2 regions of the Priestia sp. YIM B13486 genome follow, and region 2 is predicted to be linked to the other one. Evidence: a T-box and tRNA genes for the amino acid it is inferred to sense, from the RefSeq annotation. Region 2 holds a T-box; the other holds one or more tRNA genes.

Region 1 (14,910 bases), on a different contig from region 2:
GGGTTGATTTGACGACAAGATCACAGTTCCCTCTTCTTAGTACTGTTCAAACGATTCAAGTAGCTGATTTTTTAGAGCGTCTCGATGTATTTTTTATGTTTGCTATGGTTATTGGGATTTATTTTAAAGTTAGCATCTTGTTTTATGCCTCTATCATAGGTACAGCTACTTTATTTAAAATTAAATCTCCTTCCCGTCTAGTGTATCCTTTAGGCATCATTGTGTTGTTTTTGTCGATTACAATCGCTAGTAATTTTCAAGAACATCTTTATGAAGGGCTACACGTAGCGAGATTTCTTTTACATATGCCTCTTTTTGCTATCGTACCTATACTGCTTTTGATTATCGCCTTTTTGAAAAATAGGAAGAAGCAGCACAGATAGTATATCTCTAATAAATAGAAAAAATAGCGTTAAAATTATCGAGGTGATGTTCGTGTATATATGGTTTTATGATCATTTTATTAATACCATCTTATTTCCGCTTACTTGTATCATGCTAGTGTGCCTATCATTAGGGCTGTATGCATACTTTAAGCTGAAAAAAATGAAAAGTTGATACTAGATGGCTATTTCCCTCATTCAAAACAAGAAAGATACCACAAGATAAAAAGCAACTGTTATTCCCGCTGCAATTAGAGCGGGCTTTAATTTATACTTGGCATATTCAATAACAGATAAATCTAATATTTTGGCGATGGTATTCGTATCGTCGCTTAAAGGCGAAGAAAACGCTCCAAATGAACCGCTTGCAAATACGGCACCGATAATCAACGGCAAAGAAAGATCTGCAGAACTTGCAAGCGATACGCCAAGCGGCATTAAAATTCCCCACGTCCCCCAAGCAGACCCGATAAAGTAAGAAATAGCAGCTCCAAACACAAACATAAAAGGAGTGACAAACATTTGAGGAATCCACTTAGAATGTGCCGTCACGAAATTGGAAAAACCCAAGTCTTCTGTAACAGCGGATAATCCCCATACTACCGATAACAGCAGAATAACGGACATTAAGTCATTGCCTCCTGTGATAAAACCATTAAGCAAATTCTGTAATGTAAAGCGCTGAAACAAGAAAAAAATGAGGGTAATTAACGTAGTCATAATCAAAGCTACTACCATCGCTTCTAGCACGTCTGCTTTAATAAATGCTTCAAAAAAGGTGTGACTCTTATGATGTCCACTCCACCATGTTAAAAGTAAGGTGAGTGAAATCACGACAAGTAAAGGCACTAACAAATTCCAAGGCTTAGAAGGCAAATCCCTCGATACGCAAGGATGACAATCATGCCAATCTTTTTCTTCTTCTTCCTCAAGCTTCATAGGAGCCGTAGATGTTGAATGATGAAAAAAGCTTAAATAAATCCCTACTAAAATAATCACAATCGAAAAAAAATTATAAGGAATGCTTTGAATAAACAAAGAATAAGCGTCTTGTTTTATGCCTTGATGATCAATCGCCATTTGAATGATGGATACCATATATCCTACAAATGCCGTCGCCACAGGAATTAAGACGATAACAGGAGTAGCAGTTGTTTCAATAACGAACCCTAGCTCTGCTGTCGTCATTTTCACCTTCTTCAGTAATGCTCTCATGATGGGCGCGATCGTCACGAAACGAAATGTCGGAGCACTGAATGTTCCAATGGTTGAAACATAGGTTAAAATAAGGGCTTTTTTTCTTGTATCAATTCTTTCAGCAGCTGTTTCCACAAAACCTTTAACTCCTCCAGCCATCTTAATCATTCCGATGAGCCCTGAAAACGCGTATAAAAAGACGACGATTTCTATATTACTTTTATTTCTAAGAGCTTGTACAACGTAGTGAAGTAGCTTTTCAACACCTCCAATAATCGAATGATCAATCAAATAAGCGCCTACTAATAAGCCTAAAAACAACCCTGGCAGCACTTGTTTGGTGAAAATAGCTATGGGAATAACAATTAAAAACGGTATAATTGAAAACCAACTAGATTCCATAGGACTCTCCCCTATCTTAAAAACCATATTAGATGTCTTCACGTATCGTTCATTAGCTTTTAATGTAACCCCGATATTATGTGTATATTCACGAAAACAACACGTATAAGCAGTACTGCTTTAATAAAATACTTCTGATTAAAAACAGCATCATAAAACTCTTTATTTCTACAACAAAAAAAGCAGTTTGCACATGCAAACTGCTTTTGAAAAGAAGCGGAAGACGAGGTTCGAACTCGCGACCCCCACCTTGGCAAGGTGGTGTTCTACCACTGAACTACTTCCGCGCGTATATGAAAGTAAAGATGCGGGTGAAGGGACTTGAACCCCCACGTCATAAGACACTAGATCCTAAGTCTAGCGCGTCTGCCAATTCCGCCACACCCGCGTGTAAATTAAAAAATAACTCCAAAATGGCAGGGGCAGTAGGAATCGAACCCACACTGACGGTTTTGGAGACCGTAGTTCTACCTTTAAACTATGCCCCTAGAAATGATTTCTTCAAAAGAACCTCGTTTATCAACGACGCTATATCATAATAAAACATATATGGAATTTCGTCAATAGGTCTTTTGATGAATCATAACTAGTACTAGGGGTTTCAAAAAAACTGTGAGGCATATCACAGTTTTTTACACATTCCCTTCACCAGCTGCAGTCCTCTTTAATCTCCGCTATTTGTTTTTAAAGACTCTGCTGTAACACAGTACTATACAAAATGTCTCCAAAATCGTGTAAAGACCGAAAGAATATGTAGGAGTGCAGATTTTACGGGAGGCACGTTTTTTTGAGAATCCGTATTAACATCCACAGGTTCTCCCTCATTCCCCACAAGCGTACTGTGAGAAATTTTAGTTTCAATAGCTCCTGTTAACTCGGCTGCAAATTCTTCACTATCTATCATAACCATGGATTCAGTATTTAAAAATGCAGAGCGTGAATCTAAGTTAAAAGAACCAACTGCACTTAAACGCTGATCATAAACAACAGATTTCCCGTGAATTGAATAGGGCTTTTGATATTCATAAAGCTTCGAACCAGCTTTTATAACGCGATTCTTCACTCCCAAGTATGCAGAAAAAGCCATAGCATTTGGAGTGGATGTAATAGAATTAGTTAAAATAATTCTTTGCACTTTTGGTTTTACTTGCTTATCTATATACTGTTCCATTTCTTTTGTTGGTACGATATAAGGGCTTTGAACAACAATGGATTTTTCAGCTTGCTGGGAAAGCTTAATAAATGTTTTCCATATAAAAGGGCTTTTATTTATTCGTTGAATAGGATTTGTAATAAAAGAAATCTTTCTTGTAGGCATCGTTGCTTCTCTCCATACAATATAAGGATGGACAAAAGGTTCGTTTACTTTTTTGGCCTCTTCGTATTGATCTATCAATAATTTTTTTCCTGAAAGACCGCGAAATTGTTTAGTTTTCTTGGGCTTTGGAAAAGCTTTTCGTGTATACGGATGATTCCATAATTTTTCTATATACTTCTCCATTGAGAGAATGACACTATGACTTTCTTGCTTTGTGTTATAAATCAGTACATCACGGTCATAGACAAAATTTTCATTTGGTTGACTAGCCAAGTATTTATCTCCAATATTTCGTCCTCCACTAATACCTAATTGGCCATCGACTACTATTATTTTATCGTGAAGACGGTTATGCCATGTCCAAGGTTTAAAAATAGTAAAGGGCTCATAGTACTTTAATTCAATATTATTGTGGAAAGCTAGAGCATAAAGAACATTTTTCCTCTTGCCTTTTAACCCATGAGCGATCCCATCTAACAACACGCGAATACGTATACCTCGATCCGCAGCTTCGAATAAAGCACCCATAAGTAAATCCGAAGAACGGCCTTTACCGATGGAAAAGTATGCAATATCAATTGTATGCCTCGCTTCTTGAATCATCTGCATCCGAACAAGCCCTGAAAAATAACCATTTTCTAAAAGCATAACTCGATCTGTGGATTCTTTCTTCCCGTAAAAATTCTCAGTATTCATTACTTTTAAGTCTTTTCCCTTGTGTAAAGGGACATAAAACAGTACCACTGCAGTTACGAATACATATATGAAGTACAATACGACAATCATTATTAGTATGTTTATTAGCATATTTCCTGTCACAATCCCTTTCCATTCTTATCGTTCTGTTTTTATTAGGATTCTTACTTTTTTAACTTCTATACCTTTTAAAATAAGAATGGAATGATGGATTATTTGTTACACCACTGTTGATTTCCGTGCCAGTCTTCGCCTTTCCCTCCAAACAACAGCTAGAAGCAATTATATACACGAAACCTACGTTTACACTACCAATAAAAAAAGCAGAAGTTCATTACCTTCTGCTTTTACAATTTATACTCTCTATTGTGAACCTGCCTAAGTAAAACAGCGGCTCTTTTATTGATTAAGGTCGTTCTCCATATCTTTTATATCTTGCTGAAACTCTGTTAAACGCTGACGCTGTGTTTCAGAAGCATTTTCAAGCGCATTTTCAATTTGCTGAGAGGCTTCATTCACTTCACCTATCGCTTGCTTCGCTTCATGGCCGTACGATGCATCATTTTTAGCTTCATTTGCCTGTTCATATGCATCTACTGCTTCTTTATGCCCCTGCTGTGCTGCTTGAAACGATTGTTGTTTATCTTTATTGTATGGGTATTTTTTCATCATAGTGCTCCTTTCCATTTGTTCACTCTTTAGTGTGGCATTTTTCTACTTATTCATACGACGCTTCAATAGGTTAAAGCTAAATGAATATTCCTCATAACAAATCCCTCAATCATTTAAGAGCCCTACAAAATATCTTCTATCTCCTGAAATACTTTCTATATTTTACAAAAATGTATAATCACTTTCTTTAGCGGACATCATACGAATAGCTTATCTGAACGAAAAAATGTATTGGGGTTGACTGCATGCACTTGTTTCTTTCCTTTTTGATCATTTGTGCAGGGATTATATGGATGGAAATAAAAAGATTACCTCAACACTCCCATAAAAAGGAACGGAACATTTTTATTGTGTTTATGACAATCAGTATCATAATCGCTCTTGCAAAAATCTTTCGTCTGCCTCTACCGAATCCTTCTGATTGGGTAGAAGTAATGTTTCAACCTTTAAGTCACTTATTATTCCGTTGGATCACTTAATTAGTGTATATGGCAAAAGGATGTGCTCATTTTGCTTAATGAAATCAATATTTCAGCTGCGCAGTTTCGCAAGCTAGTAACGTTATATAGTATTGGCAGCACCATTATTGTTGTACCTGCCGCTATTACAGCTGATGCTCATCAAGATGCCTGGATTGCCGCACTTTTCGGTGTAGCATCAGGAATTGGCTTAGTTTTGCTTTTCATCTCACTAGGAAACATGTTTCCAACGCTTACGCTTATGGAAATGAACGAAAAAATTTTAGGCAAAATAGCCGGAAAGATTGTATCAGTTGTTTTTGTGTTATCCAATTTATTCATCAGCAGTCAAGTTCTTTACTATGTAGGAAATTTTCTCACTACACAAATTCTTCCCTATACGCCGCTTACAGCCATCCATATTGCATTTATGGGCGTGGTCATCGTAGGAGTACGCCTAGGAATAGAAGTTATTGCACGAAGTGCCGAAATTTTATTCCCTTGGTTTGTCGGATTATTCGGACTTCTCATTTTGTCTATGATTCCTCAAATTAAAATAGAGCATATTCAGCCTGTGTTCGAAATCCATCCAAAAGCTTTTATTCGTGCTGTTTTAACCTTTTTAAGCATGAGTTCTTTGACTTATACTATCCTGCTTATGATTTTTCCTTCCCATACATCAGACACAAAAAAGGCAACTCAATCTTTTTATATAGGTAATATAGCAGGTGGACTAGTGATGGTGACGTTAATCTTACTCGGAATTTTAGTGCTTGGCCCTTATTACTCCCAAATCACCATGTTTCCAAGTTATGAATTAGGTAGAAGAATTGATGTAGGAAACTTTCTCCAAGGAATTGAAGTAGTCATTGCTATTTTGTGGTTTATTACTCTCTTTTTTAAACTTTGCATTTATTTTTACGCTACTCTTTTGGGGTTTGCTAATGTATTTCATATAAAGGACTACAAGCTATTTTCTTTTCCAGTCGCGCTCATTATGATTACCCTTTCCCTTATTGTGTATCCAAGCGTTTCTTATCAAAAGGATTGGGATACAAAAACGTGGATTCCCTACAGCTTACTTGTAGGCATCTTATATCCACTTTTCCTTTTAATAGCAGGGTTTATTCAAAACAAAAAGCGGCGTTCTAGCAATGTATAGAAACTCAAAAACCTTTAATAAAGAATGCACCTTCAGTATAAGTAATTATTTTCCAGTAAAATATAACACTAATTATTCATGTATAGGAGCTAGTGTATGCTAGGGGTATTGGGGTTACTTATTGTTGGCACGCTCGTCATTTGGTTTGAAGTACCTAAACTACGGCAAAAAAAAGCAAAGAAAGAACTGTGGCTATTCTATACAGTTCTTGCAATTGGAATGGTCGTAAGCATCTGTAAAGCACTTGGTTTAAATGTTCCAAATCCTTCTGATTTATCAGCTGCTATCTTCAAGCCAGTCAGCATATTTTTACTTCATTTACTATCTTAAGACGTTAAGAAGAGGAAGTGAATACAGTGAAACCTGTAGTTAAAATTTCAACGATTCAATTTCGCATGCTCGTTATGCTTTATACAATTGGAAGCACAATTGTTATTGCTCCAGCAGCTATGACTGTAGATTCTAAACAAACCGCTTGGATTCCAGGTATCCTTGGAGTAGTATGCGGATTTATATTAGTGAAAGTATATATAGCTCTCGGACTTTTATTTAAAGATAAAAATCTGATAGAAATCAATGAAGCAGTGTTTGGAAAATATCTAGGAAAAGGTGTATCTTGTTTATTTGTCACGTCTACTGTCATAACATGCAGCCGTATTGTATACTACGTGGGGAGTTTTTTAAATACACATATTATGATGGAAACTCCGCTGATTGCTATTCACATTATTTTTATGCTTGTGGTTGTGTTTGGAGCAAGACATGGACTAGAAACCATCGCACGCTGCTGTGAAATATTTTTCCCTTGGCTTATTGGCCTTCTCGGAATTTTCATCTTTTCACTGACTCCTCAAATGAAAGTCGAAAACCTTATGCCTTTATTAGATATTCACTTAAAGCCGCTGACTCATTCGGTTTTCATCTTTCTTAGCATCACTTATTTTACTTTTGCTCCTTTAATGATGGTATTTCCTCTTCATTTAAGAAAACCTGAAAAAGGTGCTAAAGCTTTAATGAGCGGAAGTCTGTTAGGTGGATTTATTATGGTAGCGATTATTCTCTTTTGTATAATGGTTATTGGCTCTTATCATTCTTCAACTACCATGTTTCCTGTATACGAAATGGCTAAGCGAATTGAACTGGGGAATTTTTTGCAAGGAATTGAAGTAATTATTGCTATTATATGGTTTCTTACTCTTTTCTTTAAAGTTTCTCTTTATTTTCATGCTTCTATCGCTGGGCTTTGCCACATTTTTAACGTTAACGAAACTCGATTTCTAACGTTACCGATGGGGTTAATCGTTACAACTTTTTCTATTATCGTTTATCCAACTATTATCTATCAAAAAACATGGTTAGCCGAAACGTGGATTCCCTATAGTTTTTTCGTAGGAGCTTTTTATCCTTTTATTCTCCTTACTATAGGCTGGATCCGCTTTAGACCTGCTAAAATAAAAAAGATAATAAAATCCACATAAAAAAAGCAGGTAGTCACCTGCTTTTTTATGCTTGAAGCGCTTGAAGTCCTGCTTGGTTTAAGAAATGCCAAGGCTTATTAAAATGCGGCTGAAAGAAAAAGTCCATAAAGCCAAGCTCATCGATCGTCATTTCCTGCTGTACACATACAGACAATGTATTGATTGCTTGAGTAGCATCAATTTTAGAAATAACCTGTGCACCTACAATTCGTCTTGTTTCTTCTTCATATACTACTTTTAACGTAATATTTTCGTACGTTGGCATGAATTCAGGTCGGTTATTCTCTGATATTGTGATACTTTTCACATTCATATCAAAAAGAGAAGCTGCTGTTTCTGTTATGCCGGTAGATGCAACATTGTAATCATAAATATGCAAGCCTGACGTTCCTTGTGTTCCCATATACTTAATCGTCGGCTTAACAAGGTTTTGAGCTACTAATGTTCCCATTCTAACCGCATTGGTAGCAAGCGGAATATAAGCATGTTTCTTAATCGGATTGTAGTAAATGGCACAGCTATCTCCGGCAGCAAATATATCTTTTTTGCTTGTTTGCATATATTCATCAACCACAATTGCCCCGTTTGGAAGCATATCTACTTGTCCTTTTACTAAGTCTGTATTTGGACGGAAGCCAACACACAGAATAACAAGATCCGCTTCGTATTCGCCATCAGTTGTCACTACTTTTTCAACAGATCCCTCACTGCCTACAAATTTAGTAACCGCTTGGTTTAATGCTAATTTAACTCCTCGATTTTCAAACTCAGTTTCCATTAAATTCGTAAATTCTGGATCAAGATATTTATTTAAAATACGATCAGCACTATCAATAAACGTCACTTCTTTTCCATACACTTCGAATGCTTCTACTAATTCTGCACCAATATAGCCCGCACCAATTACGGCTATTTTCTTCGCTTGCTTCGCTTTTTCAATAATGTGATTAGCATGCTGATAGTTTTTACAAAGCACAACATTATTTAAATCGATGCCTTCAAGGTTTGGAATAATCGGCCATGATCCAGTTGTCATCACTAGTTTATCAAATGTATCTTCAAATTCTTCGTTGGTTTCTAAATTTCGTACAGCTATTTTTTTACCATCTGTATCAATATTCGTAACTTCATGCTTCATTTTCATATTTACACCCATCTCTTGCAATTCAGACGGTGAAGAGTAAAATAAGCCATTTGCATCTTTTACGACCCCGCCTACATAGAGCGCAATTCCACAAGACAAAAATGAAACATTATCATTTCGCTCATAAACTGTAATTTTAGCTTCTGGATAAAGTTCTGCCAGATTTTTTACTGCTGCCGTTCCTGCATGTGTACACCCTACTACTGCAATTTTCATAGATGATATCCCCCTTAGGATTATAGAAAATATGATATTGTGAAGTTTTTCACATATCTTTTACAATTCTTATTATACAAACATGTTTGTCCTTTTTCAAGAGATATGTGAAAAAAATCACATACTTTTTTAAAAAAATATGTTACAGGGTTCTTTAAATAGCGTTGAAGCTTGATATGATGAGCTTTTCTTGCTGATGCGCTGCTGATGAGAAACTTCATCAGCTTGTTTTTTTACGTAGAAATTCACTATTCAATGCACTCTCCATCAAAAAAATAAGACGGATAAAAGAGTCACCGCTAAAATAGATACAGTGATGCCGCTCACAAGCGAGTCTGCTATATAAACTGATAGAAAAGTAAAAAATATATCTACAAAAGCTGCGGATGTTACACATAGTACTCTATTCAGTCTGGCATTCTTCATTTAAAAAATGAGTGCCTTTGAAAAAAAGCTCTGTGATAGAGCCAAATACAAAAATTAAAAATAGAAATAAACATATGGCCCAGTAGGACTCATATTCCACTCCCATTACTCTAAGGAAGCCTATAAAACCAAAAAAGTAGCTTCCCACTAGTATCGCTAAAATGATTAGTACCATCGCTCCTACTATAAAGAACGCGATTAAATGATCCATTCCCCTGCTTTTTCTTTTCATTATTCCACTCCACCTTACTTACTCATCACTTAATCCATATTATACGAAAAAAGTGCGATACCGTGGTATCGCACTTTTCCACATTATTTATCTTTTTTATCTTGAAGGGCTTGTTTTAAAGCATCACCCAAGCTTGAACCAAATGCTCCGTCATCATTGTATTTGTTAAGAAGCTTTCGTTCTTCTCGTTTTGAAATCTTTTTCTTTTTGTCCTCAGCTTTTTCCACTACTTGACATGAACGGCATTGGAAGTACGTGCCCGCTTTTCCTGAGTGAATTTCCATTCGCTTATGACACTGCGGACAGCGTCGATTTGATAGTTTAGGGTCTTTTGCGCGTCTATAGCTGCACTCCAGGCTTGAACAAACGAGCACTCTTCCTTGCTTTGTTTTCTTTTCTTTCAAGAAAGAACCGCATTCCGGACACTTAGAGCCCGTTAAATTATGAGGTTTGTACGTTTGATTACTCGTTTTTACTTGCTTAACTAGCTTTTCTGTTTGTTCGCGAATATTTGTTAAGAACTCTTTTGCATTTCCTTTTCCTTTAGCAATTGCTTCTAAGTCACGTTCCCACTTAGCCGTAAGCTCAGGCGACTTTAACTCATCTGCTACTAGGTCAATCAGCTGCTTCCCTTTTTTAGTTGCGTGCAGACGATTGTTTTGGCGATCAATGGATTCATTCTGCAGAAGTTTTTCAATAATATCTGCACGTGTTGCCGGGGTACCTAAATTATGTTTTTCCATTTGTCCAAGAAGATCCGCTTCTGTATAGCGCTGCGGCGGCTCTGTAAATGCACTCTTCATCGTTACATCTTGAATGAGCAGCTTGCTGCCTTCTTCCATATCAGGCAGCTTCACCGTTGCTTCTGAGTCTCCGCCAGAAACTTTTTTGAAGCCTGCATTCACGACTTGCTTTCCGCTTGCTACTAACTGTTCCCCATTTACTTCAAGCTCTGCTTTAACCACTTCATACTCATATGCAGGATAAAATAATGAAATAAATCGCTTTGCAATTAAGTCATACAGCTTTCGTTCATCAGCTGATAAGTCCTGTAGAAATACAGGCTGATCCGTTACGATAATAGCATGGTGATCATTTACTTTTTCGTTATTAACCACTCGCTTTGGCAACTGTGCATTTCTTAAAATTGGACGAACCTCTTCTTTATATACAGCAGAGATGCTTTCCAAGCGCTCTTTCATAGTAGAAACCATATCTGTTGTTAAATAACGGGAATCTGTACGCGGATACGTGACTAACTTATGCTGTTCATATAACTTTTGAAGTACATTCAATGTCTTCTTAGCAGAGAAGTTAAAGCGTTTGTTAGCATCTCGCTGCAGTTCGTTTAAGTCATAAGGAAGCGGCTGCGCTTCTTTATGCATTTTGCGCTTAATTGTTTTTACAACTGCCTCACCTGATAATTTTGAGTGCAGCTCTTTTGCGCGTTTTTCATCAAAGATGCGCTTTTCATTGCCCTTTTGCCAAGCCGCTTCAAAAGATGAAAACTGAGCTGTAAGCGTCCAATATTCACTAGGTTTGAATGTATTAATTACTTGTTCACGCTCAATTATCATCGCCAGCGTCGGTGTTTGTACCCTTCCTGCCGACAATGGTTCTTCATATTTAGTCGTTAACGCTCTCGTTACGTTTAAACCGATAAGCCAATCGGCTTCTGAACGGCAAACGGCTGAATCATACAAGCGATTAAACTCTTTTCCTGGTTTTAACTGTTTAAACCCGTCACGAATTGCTTTATCCGTTTGAGACGAAATCCAAAGGCGTTTAAACGGCTTGTTCCAGCGTACCTTTTCCATAATCCAGCGTGCTACAAGTTCTCCTTCACGCCCTGCATCAGTCGCAATAATTAACTCTCCAATATCCTTTCTTTTTGCTAGATCGGATACTGTGCGAAACTGAGAACTCACTTTACGAATTACTTTTAATTTCATTTTCTCAGGCATGATTGGCAGATCTTCTAATCGCCACGTTTTATATTGGTTATCATAATCCTCTGGTGTTTGTAATTCAACTAAATGACCGAGTGCCCATGTTACGACATACTTTGGTCCTTCAATATACCCTTTTTTTGTTTGGGTGCTGCCAAGTACGCGCGCAAGATCACGTGCTACACTTGGCTTTTCTGCTAATACAAGTGATTTCATTTTATGTATACCTCCAATTCACTTGTTCCATTATACATGATTGTATACTTTTTGTACGACTTCAAGATTAAGTTTACATAATAATATTATAATAAATAAAGCTGAAGAATTTCTCTTCAGCTTCTAGCTACTTCTTTTTATAAAATAGTCGCGAGATAATTAAACCGATAGCTCCTAAGACAATAAATAACAAGGCCCGTATAGCCATTGGGATAAAAGGTAAATCGTATAAAACGAGTTTAAAAAGTGTTAAGAACAAAATGCCCACGCCGATATACGTTGCTGTTTTAAACGTTTTAAGTGATCCTATTATAAATGCTGCAATGGACAGTCCTAACCAAACGGCCGTCATAATAAGCGTTTGCGGATTAGCGGAAAGATGATTGGTGCCAGCGGCCGCAACTTCCGTAGCAAAAATTAAAGAAAGAATAGAAAAAACAATACTTCCTCCAATTTTGAACGTATCGTGCTCATCTTTTTCTGTTTTTTGAATGCTGATCCATATAAATACTAGAATAGAAGCTAACACAACAAGCCAATTTAATGTCGGAAGAGACAGTACTTGTTCGATTGGTGTAACTAAGATATACGTTGCGCTCAGTATATAAATCGTATAAGAAAATAGTTGATGAAGTAGATTTTTATACGTCATGGCGATATAGTAAACAGCCAGTCCTTGAATCACATATAAAATGACTCCTTCTCTTAAATCGACGAGCTGATGAATAAAAAACGCTACTGCAACAATTAAATAGGTAATAAAAAATTCAAATTTCTCTTTAGAACTTCTTACTGCGTAAACACCTAATGCGTAAATAATAACTAGCGCAAGCAGCACCATTGTGGTCGTGCCATCGTCAAAAACGGCGAGCAGCCATCCGTACGTAACTGCTAAACTCGATAGAAGGGTAAACGCATATACTTGGAGTACGGATTGTGATAGAAAAAAACTAGAAATTAAGCATAAATGCTGAATAAGAATCGCCATACCTAATAACTCTTTTACACCATTATCACCAACAAACGAGTAATAAATGAGTAGCGTAAGATTTAATAGTACCGCGGAAAGAACATATAAAATTGAATATTTTTGTTTTATTGCTACATATAAAAAGGCAATATACAGAAACGTTTCATAGCCAATGAAAACGAGCGCATTAGGCGAATTACTTTCAATAAGAAAGGGAACGAGTACGCCTCCAACTGCGCTAATAATACCTAATGCCTGTGAACGATAAAAGACTGTCGCGATAATCCCTAGGATAATCCAGCTCGCATTTAGTATAAAAGCAAGCGTTGGTCCCGCTAAATGATACAGGCTATGCATCGCAAACGTCGTTAACATGAGAATAGGAATAGCTCCTCCTGCAAGTACTTGCCCGAGCACCAACCTGCCCTTTTTAATTTGGAAATGACCTGTCACAGCAAAACCTATTGAAACAACGAAACCGAGAACAACTTTTGCTTTTTCATTCATTAACCCATAGTCAGAAGCTGCTTTAAATCCCCATAGCACACCAATAATAAATACAAAAATAAAAATTCTCGGCAGCCATGTTTGAAAAAGGAATTTTTCCCAATCAACAGGTTCTTCTATTGCCTGTGAACTTTTAGCTGCTGTTTGAGCAGGACGTTTAGTGGTCTCCTCGCGCTGCTTGGGAGGAGGATGAACTGTTTTTGGCTTTGGAGAATTTGTTTTATATACGAGCGACTTTAGCCTGACTACGTCTTCTTCTAAACTGCTTATTTTTCGTTCAAGTTCTTCTATTCTTTCTTTTTCCATGTTTCCTCATCCTTTCTCTTTAAAGTATTTGTGGTTTTTATATGTATATCTTACAGTACTTAACTATTATACCGTTAAAAGGAATATCGCTTAGAAACATTCTATTTTTAGCAAAAAAAAATACAGCGCCCTTTTCAAAAGAAAAGTTCGTTGTATAGGATGTGCTGCATTTTTTATGTCACTTTCTCGCTGTATGTACTATGAAATCCCGCTTCGATGTGGGCTACTTGAAAGCTATGGTGACCAATTAAATATTTAACAATATCCACACGGTCAATTTTACCGGGCTTATTATTCATTGCTTCTCGCACCATAGATTGAAATGTTTCTTTGCAAAACTTCTTTTCATGAAGCAGAATCGTTTCACAATACTCTTCATGGTCTCCCTCTGAAATACGATAATAATGCATTTCTTTCACCCCTTTTTAATGTTATACCTATTACATACCCCAAATATTGCTATTTTAACAAATTAATTTTATTATTCTTTATTTTTCCATATATAATATATGGTTTATAGGGCAACGTTTCGAAACTCGTCGTTATAAATGCTAATTTGAAGCCGCTGAGAAAAACGTTCTTGTTCGATATATGTTTCAGGCATTAATCCAACAGGATATACCTTAGGGTTTTCGCCACTGCCTAATATGTATACATACATCTTTCCTTCGCTTGTATATCGAACTTTCGTCGAAATACCCCCTTGCCCTTGAAGAGGCGCATAAACAGCTCTTACATTATCTCTTATTTCTTGTACAAACCCATGTAGTTCAATATCAGAATCATAATAATGGTTTGCTTCATACAAGCCGTAAATCCGAGACTTGTCGATATCACATAATATGTTCCAAAATTCAGATAAATTCTCTTGGAACAACACTTGAATAAAATTCCGTGCAGCTTCTTGCTGTTCGTTTGTTAATTCTTTTGTTAGCGCAAACTCTTCATTTTTTAACATCTCAGTCACCTCCCTTTTGTATGTAATACGACAAGCGATAAAAATAACCTCTTTTTTTCAACTTATTAGCAAGTAATTTATTTTTTTACATTAAAAATTGAAAAGTTATTTTGACTAAGGCGTCAGAATAACTTTTCAATTACTGTAGAATAATTACGTAAAGTATTCGATTTTTGCATTCGGAAAATACTGATCAATGTAATATTCTAATGTTTCTCTT
Region 2 (14,910 bases):
ACTGGTGAAGTACTAAGAGAAAACTACCCAAATATGACCGTTCATGTTGTGGAACCAGCTGGGTCTCCTGTATTATCTGGAGGAAGACCTGGGAAGCACAAGCTTGTAGGAACAAGCCCTGGATTTATTCCTGATACGCTTAATGTAGATGTTTACGACGAAATTTTAAAAATTAAAGATGAACAAGCCTACGATATTACGCGACGCTTGGCTTCTGAAGAAGGAATTTTAGTCGGTCCTTCATCTGGCGCTGCGTGCTATGCTGCTATCGAGGTAGCCAAAAAATTATCTCCTGATCAAGTGGTCGTATGTATTGCTTGCGATACAGGTGAACGTTATTTATCAAGCGACCTATTCTCATTTGAATAATAAAAAAGCGAACGCAAAGGCGTTCGCTTTTTTTATTTAGCTAATTCGTAAATAGCCTGTGCATAAATAGCTGTTGCACGAAGTAAATCTTCAATTACCATGTACTCGTCTTTTTCGTGCGCTACTTCTTCACGGCCTGGGAAAAGAGGTCCAAATGCCACCCCCGCTTCCAATGCTCTGGCATACGTTCCTCCTCCAATTGAAATAAGTGTAGGTTCTTCATTTGTTTGTTCTTGGTAAACCTTTTGAAGCGTTTGAATAAGCTCATGTTTTTGATCGACATGATGTGGTTTAGAATCTGTAAAATGTTTGATGGTCATTTGATAAGATTCACTTTTTTCTGTAATCGTATCAATAATGTCGTCAATATGAGCTGATACAGGATAGCGAATGTTTAAACCAAAGTGCCCCGCTTCTTCTTGATTGTAAGACATGATTCCAACATTTATCGTTAAATCACCCGTGACCTCATCTTTGCGATTTAAGCCCATTTTTTCTCCTAGTGCATCTTGAACTAAATACGCATTTGCATAACCTACAAACTGATTAGCTTGTTCATCAAGTTCTAATGTGTGTAAAAAGCGAAGAAGCGTAAGTCCAGCATTTCTCCCTTTATCAGGCACACTGCCATGTGCTGAAACGCCTTCTAAAGTAAGTGTGTATACACCGCTCTTTTCTGTTATTGAACCTTTTAAAGACTGATCCTTTAAAAATTGATCATATTTATTTTTAATATCCGTTTCACTATGGAATTCAAGAACAGCTGTTGCAAGATCAGGAACCATATTGTAGCGTCGCCCAGAGACAAATGATGTAAGCTGAACGCTTCCCTTTGTTCCTTCAATTGGCTGCTGGCGAATTTCTACGTCTGTAATGCCTTTTTCAGCAAAAATGATAGGAAAATCCGCATCGGGCGCAAACCCCATAGTTGGCATCTCTTCATGATTGAAGTAGTGGTCCACACATCTCCAGTCACTTTCTTCATCCGTTCCAATGATCATTCGAACCCGTTTAGATAGAGGAAGCCCTAAATCTTTCACAATTTTCATCGCATAATAAGCAGCCATCGTCGGGCCTTTGTCATCGATTGCTCCTCTAGCAAAAATTTTCCCGTCTTTTATTTCACCGCCGTATGGATCAACCGACCACCCGTCTCCTTCAGGAACAACGTCTACGTGACAAAGAATGCCAAGAAGTTCTTTCCCTTCTCCTGCTTCAATATGACCAGCATATCCGTCTACGTTCTTGACGGAAAACCCGTCATTTTTTCCTTTATTTAAAAGAAAGTCAAGCGCTTGAGCAATTCCAGGTCCAAATGGCTCTTCTTGTTTTTCTGTGCTTGTCAAAACACTTTTAATTTGTAGAAAACGCTGCGTCTCAGCTAGAATTTCAGCTTCTCTTTTTTGAACTTCCTCTTTCCAATTAATTGCCGTCATCTGTTTGTCTCCTTTTCCTGCTTTTACAGATTGTATCTATCATTACTATTGGTAAATTTAACTTTATCATACCTTTATATAGAAAGAAATAATTGTCTCTTTCCTTTCATATCAAAGGTTTACAGAGTCAAAATTCCGGGAAATAAATTGTAGGCACAATCGATAAAAACGGATTCTATTTGTTTATTGTTTACATATACTATAAAAAATGTGCAAATAGAGGAAGGAGATGTTACGAAAGGATTACATATTTATATCATTTTTTGTAAATATTGTGTTAATTTGCGTTTTCTCTTTTATTTTTCTGTCGATTTTGTGTACAATAAGGATAAGGACTGAAATAGTGCTTGACATCTCAGAGTTATAAAGAAGTTGTGCCTTACGAAAAACGAATAAGGAAGTGGTTTTTTGAAACCTTCAACTAATCGAATGCTAACTCGTATCAAATCGGTCTATATGTTCATTTGTAAAAATGGAACAGTTACAACGCAAGAGCTCGTAGACGAATTTGGTATTACACCAAGAACCATTCAGCGTGACTTGAATGTGTTAGCATATAATGATTTAGTTCGCAGCCCAAGTCGCGGTACATGGACGACTACGCAAAAGAAGGTCAAGATGTCATCCTAGTAAGTTTATTTCAAGGGTAGTAAGTGATTTATATATAGAGATAAAATTCTACGCAGTAGAAAGTCAAGACTTGGACGAGTGCATAGTCCCCCGCTCCATTTGCACGTCAAGCAGAGTTGGTACTCGTTTAAGTGCTTTAACGTGAAATGTTTCACTTGTCTAACAAAGTGGACAAAAAAAAGGAACCATTTTAGACTTAGGTTCCTTTTTCTTTCGCCTCTTCTTAGGCATTTGAGTTTTGCAATAAAGCTAGTTCTTCTTCCGTTAACTCCCTATACTCTCCTAAATCTAACGACTCGTCTAATAGCAAAGCTCCCATAGATAAACGTTTTAAATACGTTACTTTTTTTCCTCTTGCTTCAAACATACGCTTCACTTGATGAAATTTCCCTTCAACGATCGTTAATTCAATTTCTGATTCCACACCGCTTGTTAGTATCTTTAACTCTGCTGATTTTGTTACATATCCATCATCAAGAGTGACACCTTGCCTAAATGCTTCAGCATCTTCTTCAGTCACCGGTGCATTAATTTTTGCAAAATACGTTTTAGGAACGTGCTTTTTAGGAGATAGCAGCTGATGTGCAAGCTGACCGTCATTCGTCAGCAGCAAGAGCCCTTCTGTATCTTTATCTAAACGCCCTACCGGAAATGGGTTATACACAGCATCATCAAGTTCAAGCAAGTCCAAAACTGTTTCATGAAGAGAATCTTCTGTCGCTGATATGACGCCTTGCGGCTTATGAAGCATAAAGTAAACAAATTCTCGGTAAGAAACGGCTTCGCCATGCACAGTTATTTCTTGTTCATCTGGATTAACGTGGACCTTAGCATCTTTAACTGCTGTACCGTCTACCTTAACAGCCCCAGTCTTTAAAAGACCTTTAACTTCTTTTCGGCTTCCGTACCCAATGGTAGAAAGCAATTTATCCAAACGCATGTAATATCCTCCTCTTTTTTGAAAAGAAGATGACTCTAACGAGTCATCTTCTTAGGCACTGCGCTGTTTATTTCGGCGCAGTATCTTTCGTTCAATTGCACCTGTTACCCTCGCTCCCATTACTTTTTCAAGCAGGCTTGTACGATAGGTAATAATAAAGTAAATAAGGCTGCCTACTGCTGCTCCTATAATCGTAATAACAGTGGCAGAGAATCGTCCTGGCGTTGTAAACAGACCAATCACTGCTGCGACAATTTTTACGCTGATTCCCATAATCGCAACAAAAATGAGAATAAGCACAGAGCGTTTTATAAACTCACTGTAGTTATATTTTGCGTGTTTTTGAATAAGCGCAAACATATAAACAAGAGATACGATATAGCCTAGTGCAGTCGCTAAAACTGAACCAATCTCGTGGAACATAAGAATAAATGGAACGTTCACGACAATTTTCACAATCAATCCAAATAATAGACTTAAAACAGCATATTTTTGTTTGTTGATTCCTTGTAAAATAGCTCCATTCACCGTAAAAAATGAGAACAATAAAGCTACCGGTGCATAGTAAAGCAAGACATTCCCACCCGCATCCGATGCATCTGTTCCAAAGAAAAACGTATAGGCTGGGCCAGCTAAAGCCATTAATCCTACAGATGCTGGCAGCACAAGAAACATAATCGTTTGATATGTTTGATCAATTTGCTTTTGCAGTACGTTATAATCTTTATTCACAAAGGAACGTGTAATCGTTGGTACAAGAGTCAAACCGAACGCAGTAGCTAATGAAACGGGAATCATCACAAGCTTTGGAACATAAGACTGAACAATTCCGTTCATTGACTCTGCTATTTCTTTTTGTCCAGCCGCTACCATTGCACGGTTAAATGTGAATTGGTCCACATACTGATAAAGCGGAATAGCCAAGCTGACAAAGACATATGGCAATGAATACGTAAGCAGCTCTTTAAAAATGGATACGGTAGAAATACGCGTAGGCGTTACCGTCTGCTCGTTCACCATTTTATCAAGATAAGGCTTTCGTTTTTTCCAGTACCAAATTAATACAGCCAATCCAGCAAGAGCTCCTACAAAAGCCCCCATCGTAGCAAATCCAACGGCTAATGCAAGACTCCCGTGGACAACTTTGATGACGATATAGGTAGATGCCAATAAAAAGACAACCCGCACAAGTTGTTCAACTACTTGTGAAACAGCTGTTGGTCCCATAGACTGGTGACCTTGGAAAAATCCTCGCATTAAACTCATCATCGGTACTACAATTAACGCAACACTAACCATTCGCATAACCATTACTACATCTTCTAAGGAGTTATTTAAATCAGAACCTCCCAGTGTAATTCTAGACATAACAGGAGCTAATGAATATAAAAGTAAAAATGCAAGTATTCCTGTGACAAGCATTAATTTCATGCCGGCCCGGTACATTCTTCTACTCGTATAGTAATCACCGAGTGCATTATATTTTGATACAAATTTCGATACGGCCATTGGCATACCGGCTGTAGCAATACTTAAATAAATAGCATATTGGTTATATCCGTAACCAAACAGTGCTCCCCCTACGGTTCCAACAAGGATCGCAAATGGAAATAAATAAATCATTCCCAAGATTCGGGATACATAGGTGCCAAGAGTCAGCACAAAGGTCCCTCTTAACAATTTTGAATCAGACATACGTTTGCCTCCGATACTTAATGTTACATACTGATAATAATGATAGAATTGAAAAGAAGCAAGTGACAGTATACACTAAGAAAGGTCTTATACTCACTCGCACTCGTCAACAAACTAGAAAAACAAAGACTATAGCCCATTTTATCCAATGTTGAGAGATTTGTCAGTGAACAAACTAAAATTTTTTAAGAATAGACAGGTTGGTGAAAGTATGATATATGATGTAGTCGTAATCGGAGGAGGACCTTCTGGTTTGATGGCATCGATTGCAGCTGGTGAGTCAGGTGCAAACGTATTATTAATTGATAAAGGCAATAAACTGGGACGAAAGCTTGCCATTTCTGGAGGCGGACGCTGTAATGTGACAAACCGTCTTCCCATTGATGAACTTATTAAACACATTCCAGGAAACGGACGCTTTTTATACAGTGCGTTTTCTGTTTTTAATAACGAAGATATCATCTCTTATTTTGAAGGCCTTGGAATTAAATTAAAAGAAGAAGATCACGGCCGTATGTTTCCGGTCAGCAATAAAGCGCAATCTGTTGTTGACGCATTAATTAGCGAACTTCACCGTCTTCGCGTGACAATTCGCACAAACACAGCCGTTAAACGCGTACACTATGAGAACAACACCGTGAAAGAAGTTGTGCTTCAAAACGGGGAAGCAATCCAAACGAAAAGCGTTGTGATTGCAGTAGGTGGAAAATCAGTACCTCATACAGGTTCGACAGGAGACGGTTATCAATGGGCAAAAGATGCGGGGCATAAAATTACTGAGCTTTACCCAACAGAAGTTCCTATTACATCTAGCGAACACTTTATTAAAACCAAAACGCTTCAAGGTCTATCGCTTCGCAATGTAGGACTAAGCGTGCTTAATAAAAAAGGCAAGCCTGTCATTACTCATCAAATGGATATGATTTTCACTCACTTTGGCATCTCTGGCCCTGCCGCTCTTCGCTGCAGCCAATATGTTGTTAAAGAGTTAAAGAAACAAAAAAGCAACACTGTTCAAATGTCTCTTGATTTATTTCCTAGCCAAAACGAAGAAGATATTTTTCAACAATTAGTCAAAACAACAAAAGAAGAACCGAAAAAAGCAATTAAAAATGTCTTAAAAGGTTTTGTATCTGAACGTTATCTATTGTTTTTACTCGAGCAGGCAGGCATTGATAGCCAAGCGCTAGCAGGACAGCTTCAGCATGAGAAACTGAGAGAATTTGCAAGACTGTGCAAACGATTTGAATTTGCTGTAAACGGCACGCTTTCTTTAGAAAAAGCATTCGTCACAGGAGGCGGCGTATCTGTTAAAGAAATTCACCCAAAAGAAATGTCTTCGAAATTTATGCAAGGCCTTTACTTCTGCGGGGAAATTCTTGATATCCATGGATACACTGGAGGATACAATATCACTTCTGCTCTTGTAACAGGCCGTTTGGCTGGAAGTAATGCAGGAGAATTTGCAACAAGCCTAGCATAATATGCTAGGCTTTATACATAACCATGGCTGAAAAACAGTACACCTGCTCATCACGATCAACATCCACTGTCACTTGGTATTTAATATCAACGACGTCTTCATCCTCTAATTTCCGTAAAAATCGGTTCACCGCAAATTCTAAATCTTTTTCATGCTCTTTATCAAACATTTTTACTTGTATCACAGCTTCTACCACCTTGTCCTATCAAATTTGTTTCAATCAGAATGGACTGTTTCTCTTGATGATGGTTTTTGTACAGATTTTCAATCTCTTACTACCTCTATTTTTATGAGGGCTTTTATAGATTTAGTCATCATTTGTTTTCCTGCTATCATTTTAGTCGGTTGGCAGAAGTTTCATTCAAAAAAGAGGTTAAGACATAACGAAATGAATTCAATCTAAAGACGAACAAATGGGATACATGAGCTGAACCGCTTGTAACACGGCAGTTGATTTCCTTGCAAGACTTCGCTTTCCGCGGGCGGCCAGTGATCCTCCTCCTCGCTTGCGCTCCTGGGGGGTCTCACCTGTTCCGCTTTTCTCGCAGGAGTCTTCGCCTTGCCTTCCAATCAACTGCTAGAAGAAACGAAACAAAAAAAATGAACCACTAATCAAACATGTTGATCAATGGTTCATTTTTCACTTCAGCTAAGATACTTTTGTCCCAGCCTCTTTTTATTTATTAACCGTTTTTCCTTCCCACTCTAACATACCGCCAACCATATTTGTTACTTTATATCCTTGTTCTTGAAGGTAGTAACATACGTTTTCACTGCGGCGGCCCGAACGGCAAATGAAAATATATTCTTTGTCTTTATCGAAATAATCCACATTACCTGGAATATCATTCATACGAATGTGTTTAGCAGTGGGAATCATTCCTTCTGCTACTTCTTCATCTTCGCGCACATCAACTAAATGAAGTTCTTCTCCATTTTCAACGCGTTTTTGAAGTTCTTCAGGCGTAATTACTTTTACTTCTTCCATCTTCGTCATTCCTCTCTATTCTTTCATTCAGCTTGCTATCGCTATTGTAGCAAATTCAAATACCTTTATGCCACTAAATAAGAAAAGCTTAAGCAGCAGCCTGCCTAAGCTTTTCCAATCGTAGTTAAAGGTTTGACTAAGCGCCTGATGTCAACCCGAAAGGTGGACATCAGGCGCTTAGGTCTAGAACAGAACCCCTGACTAAAGAACTGTCAGGGGTTCTGTTCTACATCAATACTTAATTAGCTACGATGTTTACTAATTTACCAGGCACAGCAATCACTTTGCGCACTGTCTTACCTTCAATGAACTCTTGAACATCTTCATTAGCCATTGCAATATCTTGAAGCTCTTCACGAGATGCCTCAGCAGGTACGTTTACTTTCGCACGTACTTTACCGTTAATTTGAACGACAATTTCCACTTCATCATCTACAAGTTTTGCTTCGTCAAACGCAGGCCAAGCCTCATACGAAATTGTATCTTCGTGACCTAGTTTGCTCCATAATTCCTCAGTCGTATGAGGACAAATTGGTGCTAATAGCTTCACAAATCCTTCTACGTATTGCTTTGGCAGCACGTCAACTTTGTATGCATCATTGATGAATACCATAAGCTGAGAGATACCTGTATTAAAACGGAGGCCTTCGTAATCTTCCGTTACTTTTTTCACCGTTTGGTGATACACGCGTTCAAGCGTAGTGTCATTGCTTTCTTGAACCTTGCTGCTTAATTCACCGTTATCGTCAACAAGTAAGCGCCATACACGATCTAAGAAACGGCGTGCACCATCAAGCCCTTTTGTTGACCAGGCGATTGACGCATCTAAAGGCCCCATGAACATTTCATAAAGGCGAAGCGTATCTGCACCGTGGCTTTCTACGATCTCGTCTGGGTTTACAACGTTACCTTTTGACTTACTCATTTTTTCGTTATTTTCTCCAAGAATCATACCTTGGTTAAACAGTTTTTGGAACGGCTCTTTTGTTGGAACTACGCCGATATCATATAAAAACTTATGCCAGAAACGAGCATATAATAAGTGAAGAACAGCGTGTTCAGCTCCACCGATATAAATATCAACCGGCAACCATTCTTTTAATTTATCTGCATCTGCTAACGCTTCACTGTTTGTTGGATCAATGTAGCGTAAGTAATACCAGCAGCTGCCTGCCCATTGAGGCATTGTATTTGTTTCGCGGCGCCCTTTTTTGCCTGTTTCCGGATCTACAACGTTCACCCAGTCATCAATGTTTGCTAACGGAGATTCACCTGTGCCTGACGGTTTGATTTCAGTCGTTTTTGGTAACACAAGCGGAAGTTGATCTTCAGGAACTGCAGTCGTTGTGCCGTCTTCCCAGTGAATAACAGGAATTGGTTCACCCCAGTAGCGCTGACGGCTGAATAACCAGTCACGCAGACGGTATGTTACTTGTTTTTCACCTTTTTCATTTGTTTGAAGCCACTGAATCATATTTGAAATTGCTTCTTCTTTATCTAAACCATTTAAGAAGTCTGAATTAACGTGCTCGCCGTCGCCTGTATAAGCTTCTTTTGAAACGTCTCCGCCCGCTACTACTTCTTTAATCGGCAGTTCAAATTTAACAGCAAATTCATAATCACGCTCATCATGAGCCGGAACAGCCATAATTGCACCTGTGCCATAGCTCATTAGAACATAGTCAGCAATCCAAATTGGCATTCTCTCGCCGTTTACAGGGTTAATTGCATAAGCACCAGTGAATACGCCAGTTTTGTCTTTAGCTAAGTCTGTACGTTCTAAATCGCTTTTGCTTTTAATTTGATCTAAATACGCTTCTACCGCTTCTTTTTGTTCGGCTGTTGTAATTTTTTCTACAAACGGATGTTCAGGTGCTAAAACGGCATACGTTGCCCCAAATAGCGTGTCAGGACGCGTTGTGAACACAGTAAATGTGTCGTCGTATCCATCGATTGTGAAGTGCACGTGAGCTCCTTCAGAGCGGCCAATCCAGTTGCGCTGCATTTCTTTAATACTTTCTGGCCAATCAAGCTCATCTAAATCTTCTAGTAAACGATCTGCATAAGCGGTGATTTTAAGCATCCACTGCTTCATTGGACGACGCTCAACCGGATGTCCCCCACGCTCACTTTTGCCGTCAATAACTTCTTCGTTCGCAAGTACCGTTCCTAGAGCAGGACACCAGTTAACAGCTACTTCATCCACATAAGCTAAGCCGTTTTTATATAGCTGTAAGAAAATCCACTGCGTCCATTTGTAGTAGTTTGGATCAGTTGTATTAATTTCTCGCTCCCAATCGTAAGAGAAACCTAACGATTTGATTTGACGACGGAAATTATTAATGTTAAGTTCAGTGAATTCAGCCGGGTCGTTTCCTGTATCTAATGCATACTGTTCAGCAGGTAGTCCGAATGCATCCCATCCCATCGGATGAAGTACATTGTATCCTTGCATACGCTTCATACGAGATAAAATATCCGTTGCTGTATAACCTTCTGGATGCCCAACGTGTAAACCAGCGCCAGATGGATAAGGGAACATATCTAATGCGTAAAATTTACGCTTTCCTTCATCTTCTGTTGTTCTAAATGTTTTATTTTCTTCCCAAACTTTTTGCCATTTTTGTTCGATCTTTTCATGATTAAAAGCCATACATAATCCTCCTTGTACGCTCCAGCTGTATTTAATTAAACTAAAAAACCCCTCATCCCTCAAACAAAGGGACGAGAGGTTGAATAAACTTCCCGCGGTACCACCCAAATTAGCACAATTATGTACTCACTCATTTTCCTTAACGCGGATAGACGGCAAATGTTACTTTACTTCACATTTACAACTCCAAGGTGAGTTCATGAACGCTCGTTTGCTGACTCGCACCACCCGTCAGCTCTCTTAGCTCGCTTCGTTCACTACTATTCCTTATCATAGTTTTTACATCATACTACCTTGTATTGTAAATAATATGTTCGTAAACTGCAAGTTGTTCAAGGGATTTTGTAAAAGTTTCTGCAATGCAGCACTGCTTTATTGCTAAATCCTCTCTTTCATTCTTATATATGAACAACTTCTCCCAAAAACATACATCGACGGCCAAACAAAAAAGGGATTGAGACATAATTAAATCAATCCAATTTAAAGACGAACAAATAGAATAAATGCGCTAGTATGAATCTCTTGGTTACACCGCTGTTGATTCCCGTGCAAGACTTCTCTTTCCGCTGGCAGCCGATGAGCCTCCTCGTTGCTTACACTCATGCGGGGTCTCACCTATTTCAGGAGTCTTTGTCTTGCCCTCCACTCCGCAGCTAGAAGCACCTAAACAAATGAAATCTACGTTCACCATAAACATGAAAAGATCCGAACGATTCATCGTTCGGATCTTCCTTCAACTAAAATACTTTTATCCCAGCCCCTGCTTTCTTTAGCTGCTATTATTAAATGCCAAATCCAAAAGAAAACAGGATGATCGCAAGTACAAGACCAACAAGCGGCACAATCACCGTCATTGCTGCAACTGATCCATACGCATCTTTATGAGTTTCTCCGCAAATAGAATTAATGGTTGTTACGACATAACCATTATGAGGCAAGGAATCTAGTACTCCAGAGGAAATAGCTACTACGCGATGGAGAGCTTCTGGATTTACACCAGCATCTAGATAGTGAGGTGCTAAAATTGGCAAAGCAATCGCCTGACCTCCTGAAGCCGAACCTGTCATCCCCGCGATAACACTCACGGCAATAGCTCCTCCGATCAACGGACTTCCTGGAATATGCGTCATGGCATCTACAGCCACTCCAAACGCGGGAACAGCCTTAGCAACTCCTCCAAAACCTACGACAGCGGCTGTATTCCCAATAGCAATTAACGCACCCAGCGTTCCTTCTGAAGCTGCATTCCAAAATCCTTTAAAATGCTTTCGGTTCACAATATAAGTGACAATGATCCCGCTTAAAAGTGCGACAATCAGCGCAGATTGCTGAAGTGGCTTATGAAGTGCAAAAGAAATAGTGAGCACGACCACAAGCGGAAGCAAACTTAATAAAGGATTAGGAAGAGACTGATTTTCCGTTACTACTGGATCTTTCTCGCGTGATATAAAACGCTCTCCATTTTTAACTGCTTTTGAAATCAAGCGCTTTAACCACCAGTAGCCGAATACAGCCATCACTACTGCTACAACTAAACTAACTTCCCATCCTGCATACGGACTAGTCTTCAAATATTCAATTGGAATCCAGTTTTGGATTTCAGGCGACCCAGCCGAGGTCATCGTAAACGTAACGGAACCAAATGCTAAAGCAGCAGGAATAAACCGCCTCGGCAAATCGGCTTGTTTGAATAAGCTCAAAGCCATTGGATAGACAGAGAATGCTACTACAAACAAACTGACTCCTCCGTATGTCAAGACCGCACAGGCAAGTACAATCGCCAACACTGCTCTTTTCATTCCTAGTTTACTGACAATCCAGCGAGAAACACTATCAGCAGCCCCGCTGTCTTCCATCACTTTTCCAAAGACGGCGCCCAATAGAAACATTAAATACCAAGAAGCAATAAATCCTGTGAAACCAGACATGTAATTTCCAACAAAATTTGCTTCCCCTTCTTTCACCAGCTGTGGAAATAAAGGCATTCCGCTTGTTAACGCAACAACTAAAGCACTGAGCGGACCTGCTATAAATAAATTCATGCCTCTCATCGTTAATACAATGAGCAGCAATAATCCTCCAATTAATCCAATCATACTAAGCATATTTAGCCCCCCATGAAGTCATATAATTAGAAAACGCTTACATATTTACAGGTATATACTCCTTCCTTTGCTTGTCACGACCCTTACTATATTATTAAAGGAATACTGAAGACATTCCTACGTTTATTAAGCAGTCAAAAATAAAACCATCTCTATTTATTTAGAGATGGTTAACGAACGCTGACGTTTTTCTTTTAATTTATAATCGTATATCCATGTTGTACACATGCTGAATAGCAATAGCCCAATTAATAAATAGCACAGCGTAGACATATTAAACGCATCGAAAATAACGCCTCCAAAGAGAGGACCAATCATTTTACCTGCAGTAGCCATGCTGTTAACTACACCTTGATAAAATCCTTCTTTTCCAGATGGTGCCAACTGACTTGCAACAGCTGGAATGGCTGGCCAAACGAACATTTCTCCAATTGTCAACACAACCATGGCTGTTAAGAACTGCGGAAATGTTGTAGCATTCACCACGATAACAAAAGAAGCCACAAAAATAACCGTTCCAATTAGGACTTGTACTTTTAATGTTTTTGCTACTTTTTGAATGATGGGTACAATCAAAGGCTGACCGACTACAATTAAAATCCCGTTAATCGTCCAAAGCAAACTGTAGCTAGAAAGAGGTATATTCAGCTCACGCGTATGCGTAGCAATCGTTGTTTGCCACTGAACATACGCCACCCAGCATAAGACATACCCCGTACATAAAATAAGAAGAGCAGTCAGCTTCGTTTTATGCCCAATGCTCCCAGCTTCATTAAGGACATTCGTTTGCCCAACTGTAACCGAAATATGGCGATATGAAAAAATAGCAATAAGCAGAAAAATAACGTATAAAATTGTATTAGCTAAGAAAATATACGTAAATGAATAAGACGCTACAATGCCTCCTACCGCGGCGCCAATAGCTACTCCTGCATTTTGAGCAACGTACATCGCATTAAATGCTTTTCTTCCGCCCTGTGGCCAAACGGACCCTGCCATTGCATACATAGATGGAAACACAATACCAGATCCAAACCCTACAACAACCAAGAGAACAACGTATGTAGGCCAACCATGGAAAAACACGAGTCCCACTAATGCAATAAGAGTAATAATAATTCCTGATAAAATGGATTTATATCCTCCGATTTTGTCAAAAAGCGTTCCTCCAAGCAAATTTCCTACTACGCTTGCAGCAGAATTCAGCATAAGAACCACTCCTGCGACGGACAACGACTTTCCTAAATGTTCATTTATATAAATTGTATTGAGAGGCCATAAAAATGAAGCTCCCGTTACGTTTACAAGCATACCAATAATCAAAAACCAAAGTGATTTAGGCATTGATCTCCCCCCTATCTATTCGAATGCCAACGTACATTCTAGTCTTTTCTTAAAGGGTTCGCAATGCTTTTACATATAGACAATTTATTTAAAATTCGCTGACTATTTAAAAAGGTGATTTCACATGACAATATCATGCAAAACCACCTTTTTATCGCTTACTTTTGCTTCGAACGAACCGGCTGTGCACGCTTGCTGTTTCGTGCTTTTAATTCTTTTACCGGATCAAAATCTTTTCCTAGCTCAATGTCATTGCTGTTGATCCCGTTTTTTGTTTTTTGTTCCGGATTATTTTGATTTGAACGCGTTGCCATAAAATCCTCTCCTTAATGCTGAGTTGTGATCAATTTATTTTGCAGCTGCTGAACTTGCAGGCGCATGCGATATAGCTGCTCTCTTTGCTGTGCATTTGCACTGTGAGAAAACTCTTCAATTTCTTTATAAGCATTTTCTAATTTTTCCTGTGCTTTTGTATACTCAGTGTCGTTATAATGTTCTTGCTTCATGCCTTCCTGCAACTGGCCTTGTCCAAAGCGAATAGCATCTTCACACTGTTGCATAAGTTGATCCACTGCTTGACGAGTTGTCATTCTCTATTCCTCCTATTCGTTCATTTCTGTCTTATTTTGCGCAACTTTACTTCCCTTTACGACAAGAAGAACCTGTTAAATATAAGCATCCTTAAATTTGTTTGGCACTTTTTCACGTTTTTGATACAATTTGTTGATGTATATTGCATGTAAAAAGGAGGTTGCTGATTTGAGTCAGACAAACCCATTTCCGTATAAATCTGAAAACAAACGTTATCACACCTGGAATTACCACTTACGTAACCACTTTGGCCATAAGGTATTTAAAGTAGCCTTAGATGGAGGATTTGATTGTCCAAACAGAGACGGCACGGTAGCTCACGGCGGCTGTACGTTTTGCAGTGCTGCCGGCTCAGGGGATTTTGCCGGAAACAGAGCGGATGACCTCGTGACACAATTTAATGAAATCCGTGAAAAAATGCATCATAAGTGGAAAGACGGAAAATACGTTGCTTACTTTCAAGCATTTACTAATACTCATGCTCCTGTCGAGGAGCTTCGTGAAAAATATGAAGCCGTCTTAAAGCTTCCCGGAGTTGTTGGGCTTTCTATCGCCACGCGCCCTGACTGTCTCCCCGACGATGTGGTGGAATACTTGGCTGAATTAAATGAACGAACTTATCTATGGGTAGAACTTGGACTGCAAACTGTTCATGAACGAACTTCACTGCTTATTA

The links. The T-box of region 2 lies ahead of leuS (leucine--tRNA ligase). A T-box ahead of a tRNA ligase gene usually reads a tRNA of that ligase, here a tRNA-Leu.
Region 1: it encodes a tRNA-Leu, which carries the amino acid that the T-box ahead of leuS (leucine--tRNA ligase) is inferred to sense. The anticodon was not compared.

Annotation. Positions count from the first base shown of each region.
Region 1 is NZ_JBHZOZ010000002.1:465,382-480,291, reverse strand. It holds gene ACFX4G_RS06610 (GerAB/ArcD/ProY family transporter) at 1-383, shown strand, start outside; gene ACFX4G_RS06605 (Na+/H+ antiporter NhaC family protein) at 582-1,982, opposite strand; tRNA gene ACFX4G_RS06600 (tRNA-Gly) at 2,198-2,269, opposite strand; tRNA gene ACFX4G_RS06595 (tRNA-Leu) at 2,289-2,370, opposite strand; tRNA gene ACFX4G_RS06590 (tRNA-Trp) at 2,397-2,470, opposite strand; gene ACFX4G_RS06585 (phospholipase D-like domain-containing protein) at 2,692-4,086, opposite strand; gene ACFX4G_RS06580 (hypothetical protein) at 4,396-4,665, opposite strand; gene ACFX4G_RS06575 (GerAB/ArcD/ProY family transporter) at 5,170-6,288, shown strand; gene ACFX4G_RS06570 (hypothetical protein) at 6,385-6,618, shown strand; gene ACFX4G_RS06565 (GerAB/ArcD/ProY family transporter) at 6,645-7,766, shown strand; gene ACFX4G_RS06560 (FAD-dependent oxidoreductase) at 7,792-9,126, opposite strand; gene ACFX4G_RS06555 (YrvL family regulatory protein) at 9,530-9,784, opposite strand; gene ACFX4G_RS06550 (DNA topoisomerase III) at 9,868-11,949, opposite strand; gene ACFX4G_RS06545 (DUF2339 domain-containing protein) at 12,077-13,732, opposite strand; gene ACFX4G_RS06540 (hypothetical protein) at 13,906-14,142, opposite strand; gene ACFX4G_RS06535 (hypothetical protein) at 14,247-14,690, opposite strand; gene splB (spore photoproduct lyase) at 14,844-14,910, opposite strand, start outside.
Region 2 is NZ_JBHZOZ010000001.1:775,230-790,139, forward strand. It holds gene cysK (cysteine synthase A) at 1-369, shown strand, start outside; gene pepV (dipeptidase PepV) at 402-1,805, opposite strand; gene ACFX4G_RS03920 (DeoR family transcriptional regulator) at 2,214-2,435, shown strand; gene ACFX4G_RS03925 (pseudouridine synthase) at 2,659-3,375, opposite strand; gene ACFX4G_RS03930 (putative polysaccharide biosynthesis protein) at 3,427-5,070, opposite strand; gene ACFX4G_RS03935 (BaiN/RdsA family NAD(P)/FAD-dependent oxidoreductase) at 5,282-6,553, shown strand; gene ACFX4G_RS03940 (sporulation protein Cse60) at 6,558-6,737, opposite strand; gene ACFX4G_RS03945 (hypothetical protein) at 6,948-7,127, opposite strand; gene ACFX4G_RS03950 (rhodanese-like domain-containing protein) at 7,230-7,541, opposite strand; gene leuS (leucine--tRNA ligase) at 7,780-10,194, opposite strand; T-box leader at 10,259-10,477, opposite strand; gene ACFX4G_RS03960 (hypothetical protein) at 10,721-10,912, opposite strand; gene ACFX4G_RS03965 (GntP family permease) at 10,977-12,299, opposite strand; gene ACFX4G_RS03970 (MDR family MFS transporter) at 12,456-13,643, opposite strand; gene ACFX4G_RS03975 (hypothetical protein) at 13,802-13,957, opposite strand; gene ACFX4G_RS03980 (YtzC family protein) at 13,970-14,233, opposite strand; gene mnmL (tRNA modification radical SAM protein MnmL/YtqA) at 14,403-14,910, shown strand, end outside.